Linked DNA regions of Nonomuraea sp. NBC_00507. The protein of the gene in region 1 interacts with the protein of each later gene in a pairwise test. Links are inferred from orthologs where the notes say so. Each region holds a gene or a part of one and is shown on either strand. Other genes may lie near its edges.

What was found.
Region 2: the proteins of OHA25_RS45950 (region 1) and OHA25_RS18315 interact in binary tests that used the Escherichia coli proteins (3 or more experiments, as listed by UniProt). The link is inferred for Nonomuraea sp. NBC_00507 from one-to-one orthologs.

The regions. Positions count from the first base shown.
Region 1 is NZ_CP107853.1:9,534,714-9,540,458, reverse strand. The notes cover bases 375-3,226. They hold OHA25_RS45950 (peptidoglycan D,D-transpeptidase FtsI family protein), read left to right. Parts: upstream 375-829; coding sequence 830-2,623; downstream 2,624-3,226. Other genes in these bases: OHA25_RS45945 (UDP-N-acetylmuramoyl-L-alanyl-D-glutamate--2,6-diaminopimelate ligase), read left to right, coding at 2,664-3,226; OHA25_RS45955 (hypothetical protein), read right to left, coding at 375-730. Outside these bases: more of OHA25_RS45955, read right to left, coding at 1-374; more of OHA25_RS45945, read left to right, coding at 3,227-4,196; murF (UDP-N-acetylmuramoyl-tripeptide--D-alanyl-D-alanine ligase), read left to right, coding at 4,193-5,745. UniProt on the Escherichia coli protein: Essential cell division protein that catalyzes cross-linking of the peptidoglycan cell wall at the division septum. Required for localization of FtsN.
Region 2 is NZ_CP107853.1:3,636,639-3,644,126, forward strand. What follows is about bases 2,370-5,288. They hold OHA25_RS18315 (transglycosylase domain-containing protein), read left to right. Parts: upstream 2,370-2,737; coding sequence 2,738-4,840; downstream 4,841-5,288. Other genes in these bases: OHA25_RS18310 (Lrp/AsnC family transcriptional regulator), read left to right, coding at 2,370-2,620; OHA25_RS18320 (thioredoxin domain-containing protein), read right to left, coding at 4,875-5,288. Also shown: OHA25_RS18295 (M1 family metallopeptidase), read right to left, coding at 1-400; OHA25_RS18300 (RDD family protein), read right to left, coding at 447-887; hppD (4-hydroxyphenylpyruvate dioxygenase), read right to left, coding at 922-2,004; more of OHA25_RS18310, read left to right, coding at 2,135-2,369; more of OHA25_RS18320, read right to left, coding at 5,289-6,878; OHA25_RS18325 (hypothetical protein), read left to right, coding at 7,044-7,488. UniProt on the Escherichia coli protein: Cell wall formation. Synthesis of cross-linked peptidoglycan from the lipid intermediates.

The sequences.
Region 1 (5,745 bases):
AGGGGGCCCTGCCCGTTCTGACGGGGCCCGTTCTGACGGCGCGGGCAGCCCGCCGCCGCCGGAGAACCCGCCGCGCCGGCCACGCAAGCGGTCCGATCCCCTCGACCTGCCGTTCGGGCACGACGACGACGCTCGCGGGCGTCCCCCGCAGGACCCGGCCGACACGCCGGGAGAGTCCGGCGGCGCCCGCCGCTCCGACGCCGAGCGCCCCCGTTCGGGCGGCTCCGACCGGAGCCGGCAGGACCGCGCCGACCGTTCCGGGGCCGACCGTTCCAGGGCCGACCGTTCCAGCGACCGTTCCAGGAACGACAGGCCTGCGCGCGTCCGGCGGGACGACGATCGCCTCAGCGCCCAGGACGATGGCAGCCGCGCTCGCCGGGACGGCGCCGACGACGACGCAGGCGTCCGCAGGCGTCCGCGCGACGAAGCCGACCCCGCGAAGGGCCGCGTCGCTCAGGGCCGCGACGGCGGCGACCGTCCACGGCGTCCCTCCCCAGGGCGGGACGACCGGCTCCGGGGCCGCGTTCAAGGGCGGGACGAGCGCGTGCGCGGGGACGGCGGCCCGTCCGACGCCGCGGCGCGCGGTCCCCAGGCGCGCCGGTCCCGGCAGGGCGACGGTCCGCGGAGCCGGTCCCCGCAGGACGACGGCCTCCGGCAGCGGGAGCGGCGTGAGGACGACCTGCGCGGTCGCGACAGGCGTGAGGACGACCTGCGGGGCCGTGACAGGCATGGAGATGGAGACGGGCCGCTGCGCCGGACGCAGACCGGGGGTTCCCGGTCCGAGCAGGTGCGGGGCCGTGAGCGGGTGGCGGCGCGTCGCGGCGGAGACGTGCCGCCACCCCGAGGGCCCCGGCGCCCCCCCACGCCGCCGCGCCCGCCCAGGCCGCCGCTGGTGCTGCGGCTGGGCAGCCCGCGCAGGCGCATCAACATCGGCCTCATCGGCATGACGTTCGTGCTATCGATCTTCGCGGGCCGGCTGATCCAGATGCAGGGCCTGGACTCCAAGGTCTACGAGGCCGCCGCCGCGGATCAGCGCCAGCACACCGAGACCATCCCCGCCAAGCGCGGCTCGATCACCGACGTCAACGGCCACGACCTGGCCGTGACCATCGAGGCCCGAGAGCTGTCGATCGACCCGTCCAAGATCAGCGCCGACGTGCGCGGGAAGATCGCCACGATCCTGGCCAGGCAGCTCGGCAAGAGCGAGCAGGACATCGCTGCCAAACTGGCCAGAACGGACACCCGCTACCAGCGCCTGGCCACCGACGTCGACCCTGTCGTGGCCACCCGCCTGCTGCAGGCGGGCGTGCCGGCGTTGTCGGCCAAGAAGACCTACCGCAGGCTCTACCCGGCGGGCGATCTCGCGGGCAGCCTCGTCGGCTTCGTCGGGGACGAGGGCACCGGCCTGGCCGGCCTCGAGCGGACCAAGAACACGCTCCTGGGCGGCCGCGACGGCGAGCAGCGGGTGGAGACCGGCCGCGACGGCCAGCGCATTCCGATGACCAGCAGCCAGCGCACCGCCCCCGAGGACGGCCGGGACATCCGGCTGACCATCGACCGCGACATCCAGTGGGCCGCCCAGAAGTCGATCGGCGAGCAGGTCCAGAAGGCCGGCGCGGACAGCGGCACCGTGATCGTCATGGACGTCCGGACGGCCCAGATCGTCGCCATGGCCAACGCCCCCGAGCTCGACCTGAACAACTGGCGCAAGGCCCCCCAGTCCAGCCAGATCAACAAGGCCGCCGCCGACGTGTTCGAGCCCGGCAGCACCAACAAGGTGATCACCGCCGCCGCCGCGCTCGAGGCCCGTGCGGTGTCCCCCGGCACCGTGTTCCACGTGCCCGACCGGATCAGGTGCGCCGACCAGGTCCTGCGTGACGCCCATGCGCACAAGGCGGAGTCGATGACGTTCCGCCAGGCCATGGCCCAGTCCAGCAACGTGGCCACGATCATGGCGGCGCGGAAGGTCGGCAGCGCGCGCCTGTACCAGATGCTGAAGGCCTTCGGCTTCGGCGCCGAGCCGGGCGGCGGCGTGCCAGGCGCCGAGGCCGGCCTGCTGCCCGACTACAGGAAATGGTCCGGCAGCCAGAGCTGCACCGTCGCCTACGGTCAGGGTGTGTCGGTGACGGCGTTGCAGATGGCCAGCGTCTACCAGACCATCGCCAACGGCGGCGTCAAGGTCGAGCCGCAGATCGTCGCGGGGACCACGGACGGCGAGGGGAGGTTCGTGCCCGCTCCCGCTGGTAAGCAGACCAGAGTGGTGAGCGAGACGACGGCCAAAGAGATCACGACGATGCTGGAGGGCGCGGTGGGCGAGGAGGGCACCGGCCAGCTGGCCGCCATTCCCGGCTACCGGGTGGCGGGCAAGACGGGCACGGCCAACCGCTACGACGCCGAGCTCGGCCGCTACGACGGCTACACTGCCTCCTTCGCCGGGTTCAGCCCGGCGGACAAGCCCAGGCTGGTGGTGCTGTCGGTGCTGCAAAACCCGAAGAACGGCCACTTCGGCGGGCAGCTGGCGGCCCCCGTGTTCAAGGATGTGATGACGTTCGCCATCAAGAGCAAGAAGATTCCTCCCACAGGCTCCGTCGTGCCGCCGGTGCGTACGGGCGCCGGACAGTGACCAGGGAAGGTACGCTGCCGCCGTGCGTCCCCCGTCGTCTATGCGTCCCACGACCAGCCCGCCCCGCCCGCTGACCGGGCTCGCGACCATGCTCGATGCCGATTCGGGCACCTCGCGCTCGCCACACGCCGCCCTGACCGGCGTCACCATCGACTCCCGCGACGCCAGACGCGGGGATCTCTACGTCGCGCTGCCCGGCAGCCGCGCCCACGGCGCCGCGTTCGCCGCCGAGGCGATGGCCGGCGGTGCGGTGGCCATCCTCACCGACAAGGAGGGGCGCGACGCGGCCGTCGCCACCGGGCTTCCCGTCCTGATCGTGGCCGACCCGCGCGCCCTGCTCGGGCAGATCTCCAGCTGGGTCTACGGGCAGCCGGCCCATGACATCCAGATCCTCGGTGTGACCGGCACCAGCGGCAAGTCCACCACCACGTTCATGCTGGAGGCGGGCCTGCGGGCCGCCGGGCACCGGACGGGTCTGGTGGGCGGCGTCGAGATCCGCGCGGGCGACCTGCGCTTCCAGCCGACGCTGACCACGCCGGAGGCGTCGGTGCTGCACGGCCTGTTCGCGCTCATGCGCGAGGAGGGCGTCGGCGCGGCCGCCATGGAGGTCTCCAGCCACGCGCTCGCCCTCGGCAGGATCGACGGCGTCTACTACGACGTGGCCCTGTTCACCAACCTCTCCCAGGACCACCTCGACTTCCACAAGGACTTCGAGGACTACTTCGCCACCAAGGTGCGATTGTTCCAGCCGGAGCTGAGCCGCGTCGGCGTCACCAACATCGACGACCGCTACGGTCGTGAGCTGCTGGACCTGGCGAAGGTCCCGATGACGACGTTCTCGGCGCAGGGCGACCCGGAGGCCGCGTGGCGGGCGCTGGAGGTCAGGCTCGGCGCGGACGGCAGCGCGTTCCGCGTGGTCGGCCCTGGCGGCGTCGAGGCCGACGCGCAGATCGCGTTGCCGGGGCCGTTCAACGTCGCCAACGCGCTCGGGGCCATCGTCACCCTGGTCGAGGCGGGCGTGCCGCTGCAGACGGCCGTGCACGGCGTCGGCACGCTCATCGGCGTGCCGGGGCGCATGCAGCGCGTCACGACGGGCGAGGACGAGTTCCAGGCGATCGTGGACTACTCCCACAAGCCGGGCGCCGTGGAATCGGTGCTGCGGTCCCTGCGTACCGTCACCGCGGGCCGGCTCGTGATCGTGCTCGGTTGCGGTGGCGACCGCGATAAGGGCAAAAGGCCCATCATGGGCGAGATCTCCGCACAGTTGGCAGATGTGGCCATTTTCACGAGCGACAATCCCCGTTCGGAGGATCCGCTCGCCATCCTCGCGACGATGATGGAGGGAGCGCTCCGCGTTCCGCAGCACGACCGCGCTCATGTGATCATTGAGCCCGATCGCGCGGCCGCCATCGGCCTGGCGATCGCCGGCGCCGGGCGCGGCGACGTGATCGTCGTGGCAGGCAAGGGTCACGAGCAGGGTCAGTACATGTCAGGCGAGGTGATCCCCTTCGACGACCGGGAGGTGGTCGCCGAGGCGATCGACGCACGCAAGGAAAGCAGGAAGCACCAATGATCCCGTTGCCTCTGGCCAGGATCGCCGAGATAACCTCGGGCGCCCTGTCGGGCATGGCCGATCCCCGCGCGGTGGTGCGCGGGCCCGTCGTGATCGACTCGCGGGCCGTAGAACCGGGATCGCTGTTCGTCGCCTTCAGGGGCGCGCGGGTCGACGGTCACGACTACGCCGCGCAGGCGATCCGGGCCGGAGCCGTCGCCGTCCTGGCCACCCGGCCGGTCGACGCACCCGCGGTGATCGTGCCGGACGCCGCCGTCGCGCTGGCCGAGCTGGCCGCCGCCCAGGTCGCCGCGCTGCCCGACGCCACCGTGATCGGCGTGACCGGGTCGGCCGGCAAGACCAGCACCAAGGACCTGCTGGCCCGGCTGACCGCCCGGATCGGGCCCACCATCGCGCCGGTCGGCAGCTTCAACAACGAGCTCGGCCACCCGCTGACGGTGCTGCGCGCCGACGCCGGCACCCGGTTCATGGTGCTGGAGCTGGCCGCGCGCAACCTCGGCCACATCAAGGACCTGACCCGCATCGCGCCGCCGAAGATCGGCGTCGTGCTCAACGTCGGCACCGCGCACCTCGGCGTGTTCGGCGGCAAGGAGGCCATCGCCAAGGCCAAGGGCGAGCTGGTGGAGGCGCTGCCCCGCACCGGCGTGGCCGTGCTCAACGCCGACGACCCCTACGTGCGGGAGATGGCCGCGCGCACCGACGCGCGGGTCACGTACTTCGGGCGGGGCGACGACGCGGCGATCCGGGCCGAAGAGGTCGTCGTGGACGTCCGCGGGCGGGCCTCCTTCACGCTGCGCACCCCGTCGGGGGCCGCGCACGTGTCGCTGAAGCTGTACGGGGCACACGCGGTCGACAACGCGCTGGCGGCCGCGGCGGCCGGATACGAGCTCGGGCTGCCCGTCGCCACGATCGCCGCGGAGCTGTCCGAGGCCACGCCGCGCAGCCGGTGGCGGATGGAGGTCACGGACCGGGCCGACGGGGTGATCGTGGTCAACGACGCCTACAACGCCAACCCGGACTCCATGCGCGCCGCCTTCGAGGCGTTCGAGGTGCTGGGGCGGGGGCGGCGGCGCTTCGCCGTCATCGCGGCGCTGCGGGAGCTGGGCGACGAAGGGCCCGCGCTGAACGCCGAGCTCGGCCGCATGGCCGGGGGCGCCGGCCTGACGGCTCTCATCGTGGCGGGCCCGGACGCCGAACCGGTCCTGCAAGGCGCCCACGCCGCAGCCCACGCGCCCGCACCAGGCGCCCCGCAGGCCCCCGGGCCCCACGCCCCGCCCGCGCAGCACGCCCCCGGGCCCCACGCCCCGGCCGCGCAGCACGCCCCCGGGCCCCACCCCCCAGCCGCGCAGCACGCTTCCGGCCCTCAGGGGCCGGCTGGGCCTGCGCCGGTGATACCGCCGCACGGCGCGCCGGTGCCCGGTCCGCAGGACGACGCCCCGCAGGGGTGGCAGGCGCCCGACGCCGGTGTGCCCCAGGGCCGGCAGGGACCTGCGGCCGGTGGAGCGTCGGCCGCGGGCGGGCCGTACGCGGGCGGGCCGTACGCCGGCGG
Region 2 (7,488 bases), 5.9 Mb from region 1 along the record:
ACACCTTCACGGTGAACGTGGCGTGGTTGTCGATCGGGCGGGCCGGCCGCACGGTCAGCTCGTCACCCTGGCGGCTGAAGGTGGCCGGCGCGTCGTTCACGGTGACACTTCGCACGGTGAACCCGCTCAAGTCCAGGTTGAAGCTGGACAGGCCGTGCGTCGCGCCGGCCGTGATGGTGGTCACGCCGACCAGCTGCTTGCTCGCGGGTGTGTAGTCGATGGCGACGGCGTAGTGGGTGACGTCGTAGCCGCCGTTGCCGTCCTTGGGAAAGTCCGTGTCGCCGATGCCGGGCGCGCCCGGCAGGTGGTCGTTCGCCGAGGACGGCTCGTTGGCGGGAGCACAGGCCAGCGCGCTGACCAGCGCCGCCACCAGTGCCATCCCGCGCCGGTTGACATGCATAGACGAACGAGCCCCCTTCGTCACGTCACGTGAATATTACTCTGCGTCAGGCATTGACGACGACCGTCCTGGCGGCCTTGTCGTGCAGCGCCTGCTTGCGGGGGTCGAAGAGGATCCAGGAGAGGTCGACCAGGAGGCCGACGCAGCACAACCATTCGAGCGCCGTCATCACGCCCTGCCTGACCGCCACCTGTCCCACGCCCAGCTTGCCGCCGGTGTCCGGGACCACTCTGATGGCGAACAGCCTCTTGCCCAGCGTCTGGCCGTGCCAGAACGAATGCAGCAGCCAGAAGTACAGGAAGGCGACGAGTCCGGCCAGGAAGGTGTGTTCCACGGGATAGCGATCCCAGACGCCTCTCGCGCCGTCCCAGACGTAGTTCCAGCTGGTCCAGCTGAAAGGGGCCGAGATGATGTTGACGATGAGCCAGTCGAGGACGCCGGCGAACAACCGTCGCCAGCGTCCCGCCAGCCCCGGTGGCGATCCCATGAGGTCCTGATCGCCCCCACTAAGTCGGGACAAACTAAAGGTTGCCCCTGCGTTCCTGTTCGCGCTCGATGGCCTCGAACAGCGCCTTGAAGTTGCCCTTGCCGAACCCGAGCGAGCCGTGCCGCTCGATCAGCTCGAAGAAGACCGTGGGCCGGTCCTGCACCGGCTTGGTGAAGATCTGCAGCAGATAGCCGTCCTCGTCCCGGTCGACGAGGATCTTCCGCTTCTTCAGCTCCTCGATCGGCGCCCGCACCTGCCCGATCCTCGCGCGCAGCTCGGGGTCGTCGTAGTACGAGTCCGGCGTGTCCAGGAACTGCACGCCGGCCGCCCGCATGTGGTCGACCGTGGTCAGGATGTCGTTGGTGGCCAGCGCGATGTGCTGCACACCCGGGCCGCGGTAGAACTCGAGGTATTCGTCGATCTGCGACTTCCGCTTGCTGACGGCCGGCTCGTTGAGCGGGAACTTGACCTTGCGCGTGCCGTCGGCCACGACCTTGGACATGAGCGCCGAATACTCCGTCGCGATGTCGTCGCCGATGAACTCGGCCATGTTGGTGAAGCCCATGACGTTGCGGTAGAACTCCGCCCACTCGTCCATCTTGCCCAGCTCGACGTTGCCGACGCAGTGGTCGATGGCCTGGAACAGCCGGCCGTTCTTGGTGGCGGGCGGCGCGACCAGCGGCTCGGCGGCGACGTACCCGGGCAGGTAGGGGCCGCCGTAGTTGGCCCTGTCGACCAGCGTGTGGCGGGTCTCGCCGTACGTGGCGATGGCCGCGAGCTGCACCTTGCCGTGCTCGTCCTCCATCGTGTACGGCTCCGCCAGCCCCTTCGCCCCCTGGGCGACCGCGTGCGCGTACGCCCCCTCCACGTCGGGCACCTGGATCGCCAGGTCGATCACCCCGTCACCGTGCTCGGCGACGTGCCGCGCCACCTCCGTGCCGGGCCGGATCGAGGCCCGGAACTCGAACGTGGCGCTGCCCGACGTCAGCACGTACGCGGCCAGGTCGCGGCTGCCCGTCTCGGGCCCCCGATAGGCCACCAGCCTCATGCCGAACGCGGTCGAGTAGTAGTGGGCCGCCTGCTTGGCGTTGCCCACGGCGAACACGACGGCATCCATCCCGTTAACTGGAAAGACATCACTCATACCACCAACTCTCGATTTTCATGGACGAGTTGCGCAAGAGTTACTTCAAAGAGTGGACAATCTGCCTAGCCATCCCACGAAATATCGGGTAGTTCTGTGCAGTATGACGATCGACGATCTCGACGCCCGCCTGCTCGCCCTGCTGACCGCCGAGCCGCGCCTGGGCGTGCTGGAATGCTCGCGGCGGCTCGGTGTGGCGCGCGGCACCGTCCAGGCCAGGCTGGACCGGCTGACCGCCCGAGGGGTGATCACGGGATTCGGTCCCGAGGTGTCGCCCGCGGCGCTCGGCTACGACGTCACCGCGTTCGTCAGCATGGAGATCAGGCAGGTCGCCGGCCACGACCCGGTCGCCCATCAGCTGGCCCGCATTCCCGAGGTGCTGGAGGTGCACACGATCACCGGCGACAGCGACCTGCTCTGCCGCGTGGTCGCCCGGACCAATGCCGATTTACAGCGGGTCATCGACCAGATCGTCGAAGTCCGGGGCGTGCTCAGGACTAATTCGATCATTGCGCTCGACACCCCGGTTCCCTACCGAGTTATGCCTTTGGTCGCCGATGTTCCGCGTCGGGAACGGCGATCGCCGTAGTATCGCTAGGGGACGGGCACCATCTTCGATCGTTTACCCTTGACATTCGCCCAGCTTGCGGGGGTGGGGCGAGGCTTGACGAGGGGGTCGAGGGTGCAAGGCGGTGGAGGAAACGGAATGCGAAAGCGGCGGATTCTCCGACTTCTACTGATCATATTCGGCACCGGAATCCTCCTCCTGCTCGGCCTTTTCGCGGTCGCGTGGGCCATGACCCCCATTCCCGACACCACGCAAAAGCAGGCCACCGCGCAGGGGTCGGTGATCTATTACCGCGACGGCAAGTCCGTGCTGGCCCGGCAGGGCATCGACCGCAAGGTGGTCGAGCTCGCCAAGGTGCCCCCGCACGTGCGTCAGGCCGTCATCGCGGCCGAGAACCGCTCGTTCTACGAGGACGCGGGCGTCTCGATCAAGGGCACCGGCCGGGCCATCTGGTCCACGGTCACGGGGCAGCAGCTCCAGGGCGGCTCGACGATCACCCAGCAGCTCGTCCGCAACTACTACAGCGGACTCAGCCAGGAGCGCTCCGTCACTCGCAAGTTCAAAGAGATCCTCATCGCGATGAAGGTCGACCAGTCCAAGTCGAAGGACTGGGTGCTGGAGCAATACCTCAACACGATCTACTTCGGCCGCGGCGCCAACGGCGTCCAGTCGGCCGCCCGCGCCTACTTCGGCAAGGACGTCAGCGAGCTGACCGTGTCAGAAGGGGCCTACCTGGCGGCGGTGATCCAGCAGCCGAGCCGCTTCGCCGATCCCCAGGGCGCCGACCTGGCCGCGGCCGAATCGCGCTGGCGGTCGGTGATCAACGCCATGGGGCAGACGGGGGCGTTGACGCCGCAGCAGGTGGCCGCGGAGAAGTTCCCGGCGCTGGCGGCGCCGAAGAAGCCGTTCCAGCTCAAGGGCCAGACCCGATACATGCTGAAGCAGGTGACCGACGAGCTCAACCGGCGTGGCTACAGCGACGAGGACATCAACGGCGGCGGGCTGAAGATCGTCAGTACGTTCGACAAGAAGCTCATGGCGGCGGCCGAGCGGGCGGTCAAGGACGTGCTGCCGGACAACACGCCGAAGAAGGTGCGCACCGGGCTCGCGGCCGTCGATCCCAAGACCGGCGAGGTGGTGGCCTTCTACGGCGGCGACCCCAAACGCTACGACTACGACAACGCCTTCTCCGCCGAGGTGATGGCCGGATCGACGTTCAAGCCGTACACGCTGGCCGCCGCGCTGAACAACGGCTTCGACCTGTCCACCAGGGTCAACGGCAACTCGCCGCTCCGCGTGGCCTCCGCGGACAAGCCGATCCCGAACGACAGCGGTCGCTCGTACGGCCAGATCGATCTCGTGCGCGCCACCCAGAACTCCGTCAACACGGCGTTCGTGGACCTCGGCCAGAAGGTCGGGCTGGACAAGGTGGCCGAGACCGCGGAGGCGGCCGGTATCCCCGCCGACCAGCTCGAGCAGCAGAAGGCGGCCGCCTCGTTCCCGCTCGGCGTGTCCTCCGTCAGCGCCGTCCAGAACGCCTCCGGCTTCTCCACCTTCGCCAACAAGGGCGTGCACATGGAGGCGCACGTGCTCAAGTCGGTCACCGACGGCACGGGGCACAAGGTGGTCGTCAATCCGGTCTCGAAGCAGGTGGTCAGCGAGCAGGCCGCGGCGGACACGACGTACGCGATGCAGCAGGTCGTCAAATACGGCACCGGCACCGCCGCCCGGCTCTACGACCGCCCGGTGGCCGGCAAGACGGGCACCACGGACGATTCGAAGTCGGTGTGGTTCAACGGGTTCACGCCTCAGCTGGCGGTGGCGGTCAACATGTTCCGCGACGACAACGAGACCGTGACGATCCCCGGGTACGGCACGCAGTTCGGCGGGTCGCTGCCCGCGCAGATCTGGCGGGCGTTCATGACCGAGGCCATGGCCGGCAAGCCGGTGGAGGAGTTCCCCGAGCCGTCCGACTACGGCTACTCCTACGACTACTCGGTTCCCGACCGGGACGTGCCCCAGCAGGAATTCACGCCGCCGGTGAACCCCGACGAGTCGAACCCGCCGGAGCCCGAGTTCAGCGAGGCGCCGGTGACCGACCCGCCGGCCACCGAGGTCCCGGACGACCGGCAGGACAACCAGCCGGAACAGACCGCCCCACCGGTCACACAGCAACCCGAGCAGCCTTCCACGGACGCCGACACCGGCACGGCCGACAACGGAAGCCGCCCGACGGGCTGACCTTCATCGGTGGGGCCGCCCGACGGACTGATTCTCATTCGGCGGTGAGCTCCGCCCGAAGGGCGTCGACTGTCGTCACCGGCATCCGGCAGGTGAACCCCCTGCACACGTAGGCCGCGGGGGCACCGCCGACCGTTCCGCGGCCTTCGAGCAGCGCAGGGAACACCTCGTCACCGTGGACGAGCGGATCGCCCGAAGCGCCCCTGGTGGCGGCGTCGCCGGGGCCGAGCGCGACCACCAGGCCCGGCACGTCCGCCAGCAGCGCCTCGCGATGCAGCGCCGCCGTGCGCGGGTCGTCGGGCGCGCCGACGACGGCCACCTCGACCGGCCCGTCCAGCGCCGCCAGCGCCACGGCCAGCCCCCAGCCCGCGAACCTGGCGTGCCCTCTGGCCAGCACGGACACGGTGCCGAGCGCGCGGTGGGCGGCCTCGCGGTGGCGGGCGGAGCCGGTCAGCGCGCCGTAGGAGAGCAGGGCGCCCGCGGCGGCGTACTGGCCTGAGGGGGTGGCGTTGTCGGTGGGGTCCTGCGGCCGCTGGAACAGCCGCTCGGCGTCGTCCGCCGTGTCGTAGAAGCCGCCCGCCCCGTCGGCGAACCTGTCGAGCACGACGTCGAGCAGCGATCCCGCCAGCCGCAGCCATCTGGCCTCGCCGCTCACGCTGTACAGCGCGATCAGGCCCTCCGCCAGGTTGGCGTAGTCCTCCAGCACGCCGGCGTTCGAGCCCGGCCGGCCGTCCCGTGACGTGCGCAGCAGCCTGCCGTCCACCAGGTGCGTGGCCGCCAGCAGCTCCGCCGCCGCCGAGGCCGCCGCCACGAGGTCGGGCCGCTCGAATACTGCGCCGGTCTCGGCCAGGGCCGCGATGGCCAGGCCGGTCCACGAGGCCACGACCTTGTCGTCGCGCCCGGGACGCACGCGCCGCTCCCTGGCCGCGAGCAGCCGCTCACGGACGCTCGCGTAGCGCTCGGGGTCCTCCGGGTCGCGCGGTAGCTGCAGCACGGACGTGCCGTGCTCGAACGTGCCGGTGACGTCGAACAGCCCAGCCGCCCACCGGCCGTCGTCCTCGCCGAGGACCTCGCGCAGCTGCTCGGGCGTCCAGACGTAGAACTTGCCCTCCACGCCCTCGCTGTCGGCGTCCAGCGCCGAGGCGAACCCGCCCTCGGGGGTGCGCATCTCGCGCAGCAGCCAGTCGGCCGTCTCCAGCGCCACCCGCCGCGCCAGCGCGCCGCCGTCCGCCTTCCACCAGTGGGTGTAGACCCGCAGCAGGAGCGCGTTGTCGTACAGCATCTTCTCGAAGTGCGGCACGACCCATTCCGCGTCCACGCTGTAGCGGGCGAAGCCGCCGCCGAGCTGGTCGTACATGCCGCCACGGGCCATCGACTCAAGCGTCTTGCCGCTCATCTCGCGCTCGCCGGAGCGCAGCAGGAACTCCAGCACCATGGAGGGCGGGAACTTGGGTGCGCGGCCGAATCCGCCGTTCACCGGATCGTACGACTCCCGCAGGTTCCGGGCCGCCAGCGCCAGCGTCTCCTCGCCCGGCACCACCCCGCTGGGCAGCGTGGTGTTCGTGTTGAGCGCCTCCACCACCTTCGCGCCCTGCGTCAAGACCGACTCCCTGTCGCCCCTCCACACGTTGTGGACCTCGTTGAGCAGGCGCCGGAAATGGGGGCGCGGAAAGTAGGTGCCGCAGTAGAACGGGTGGCCCTCCGGCGTCGCGAACACCGTCATCGGCCAGCCGCCCTGCTGCGTCATGGCCTGTGTGGCGCCCATATAGACGGCGTCCACGTCAGGGCGTTCCTCGCGGTCGACCTTGATGTTGACGAAGTGCTCGTTCATGAGGCGCGCGGTGTCGGCGTCCTCGAAGCTCTCGTGAGCCATGACGTGGCACCAGTGGCAGGCAGAGTAGCCCACGCTGATGAGCAGCGGCACGTCACGGCGCCGGGCCTCCGCGAACGCCTCCTCGCCCCAGGGGTGCCAGTCCACCGGATTGTCAGCGTGCTGCAGCAGGTAGGGGCTGGTGGCGTCTTTCAAGCGGTTCATCATGACCTCCTCGCCTCACCCTAAACTGCCCATCCATCCCGCCTCCTGACCAGCGCCCTGTCCCTGGCTCCGCACCCCTGCCGGCATCGCCGGAGATCCCGAACGCCTGAAGGCGAGGAAGGCGGCTGACTAGTCAGGGGGGAACGGCGTAGGTTACGGGGCGTGGATATGGACTTCGTGTGCGCCCACGCCGGCCGCCCGGCGACCGCCCTCACGCGCAGGGACGTCGCCAGGGCGCTGCTCGCCGTGCCCTCGGGCGTCGCACTGGTGGCGATGCCGGACCTGCGGCGCGCGATGATGTCGGCGGGCAACCCGCTCTCGCTCGCGTTCTGGGACTCGGCCAAGGCGACCCTCAGCTCCATCGAATCAGGCATCGCCACGGTCGGCGACGTGCAGCGCTGGATCGAGTCCACCGGCACCGAGCCGATCCTCATGACCCCCAGCTATTTCGTCTGGCCGGAGGAGGACGAGCGCGGGCCGGAGGCCGCGGAGATGTACGCCAAGCTCGTCGCGTACCTGGAGGAACGGGTCGAGTCGGGGGAGATCGACCCGGACGCGCTGGCGGCCGGCGATCAGGCGGCCCGCAGGGCGTACGAGGAGTTGCAGGAGCACT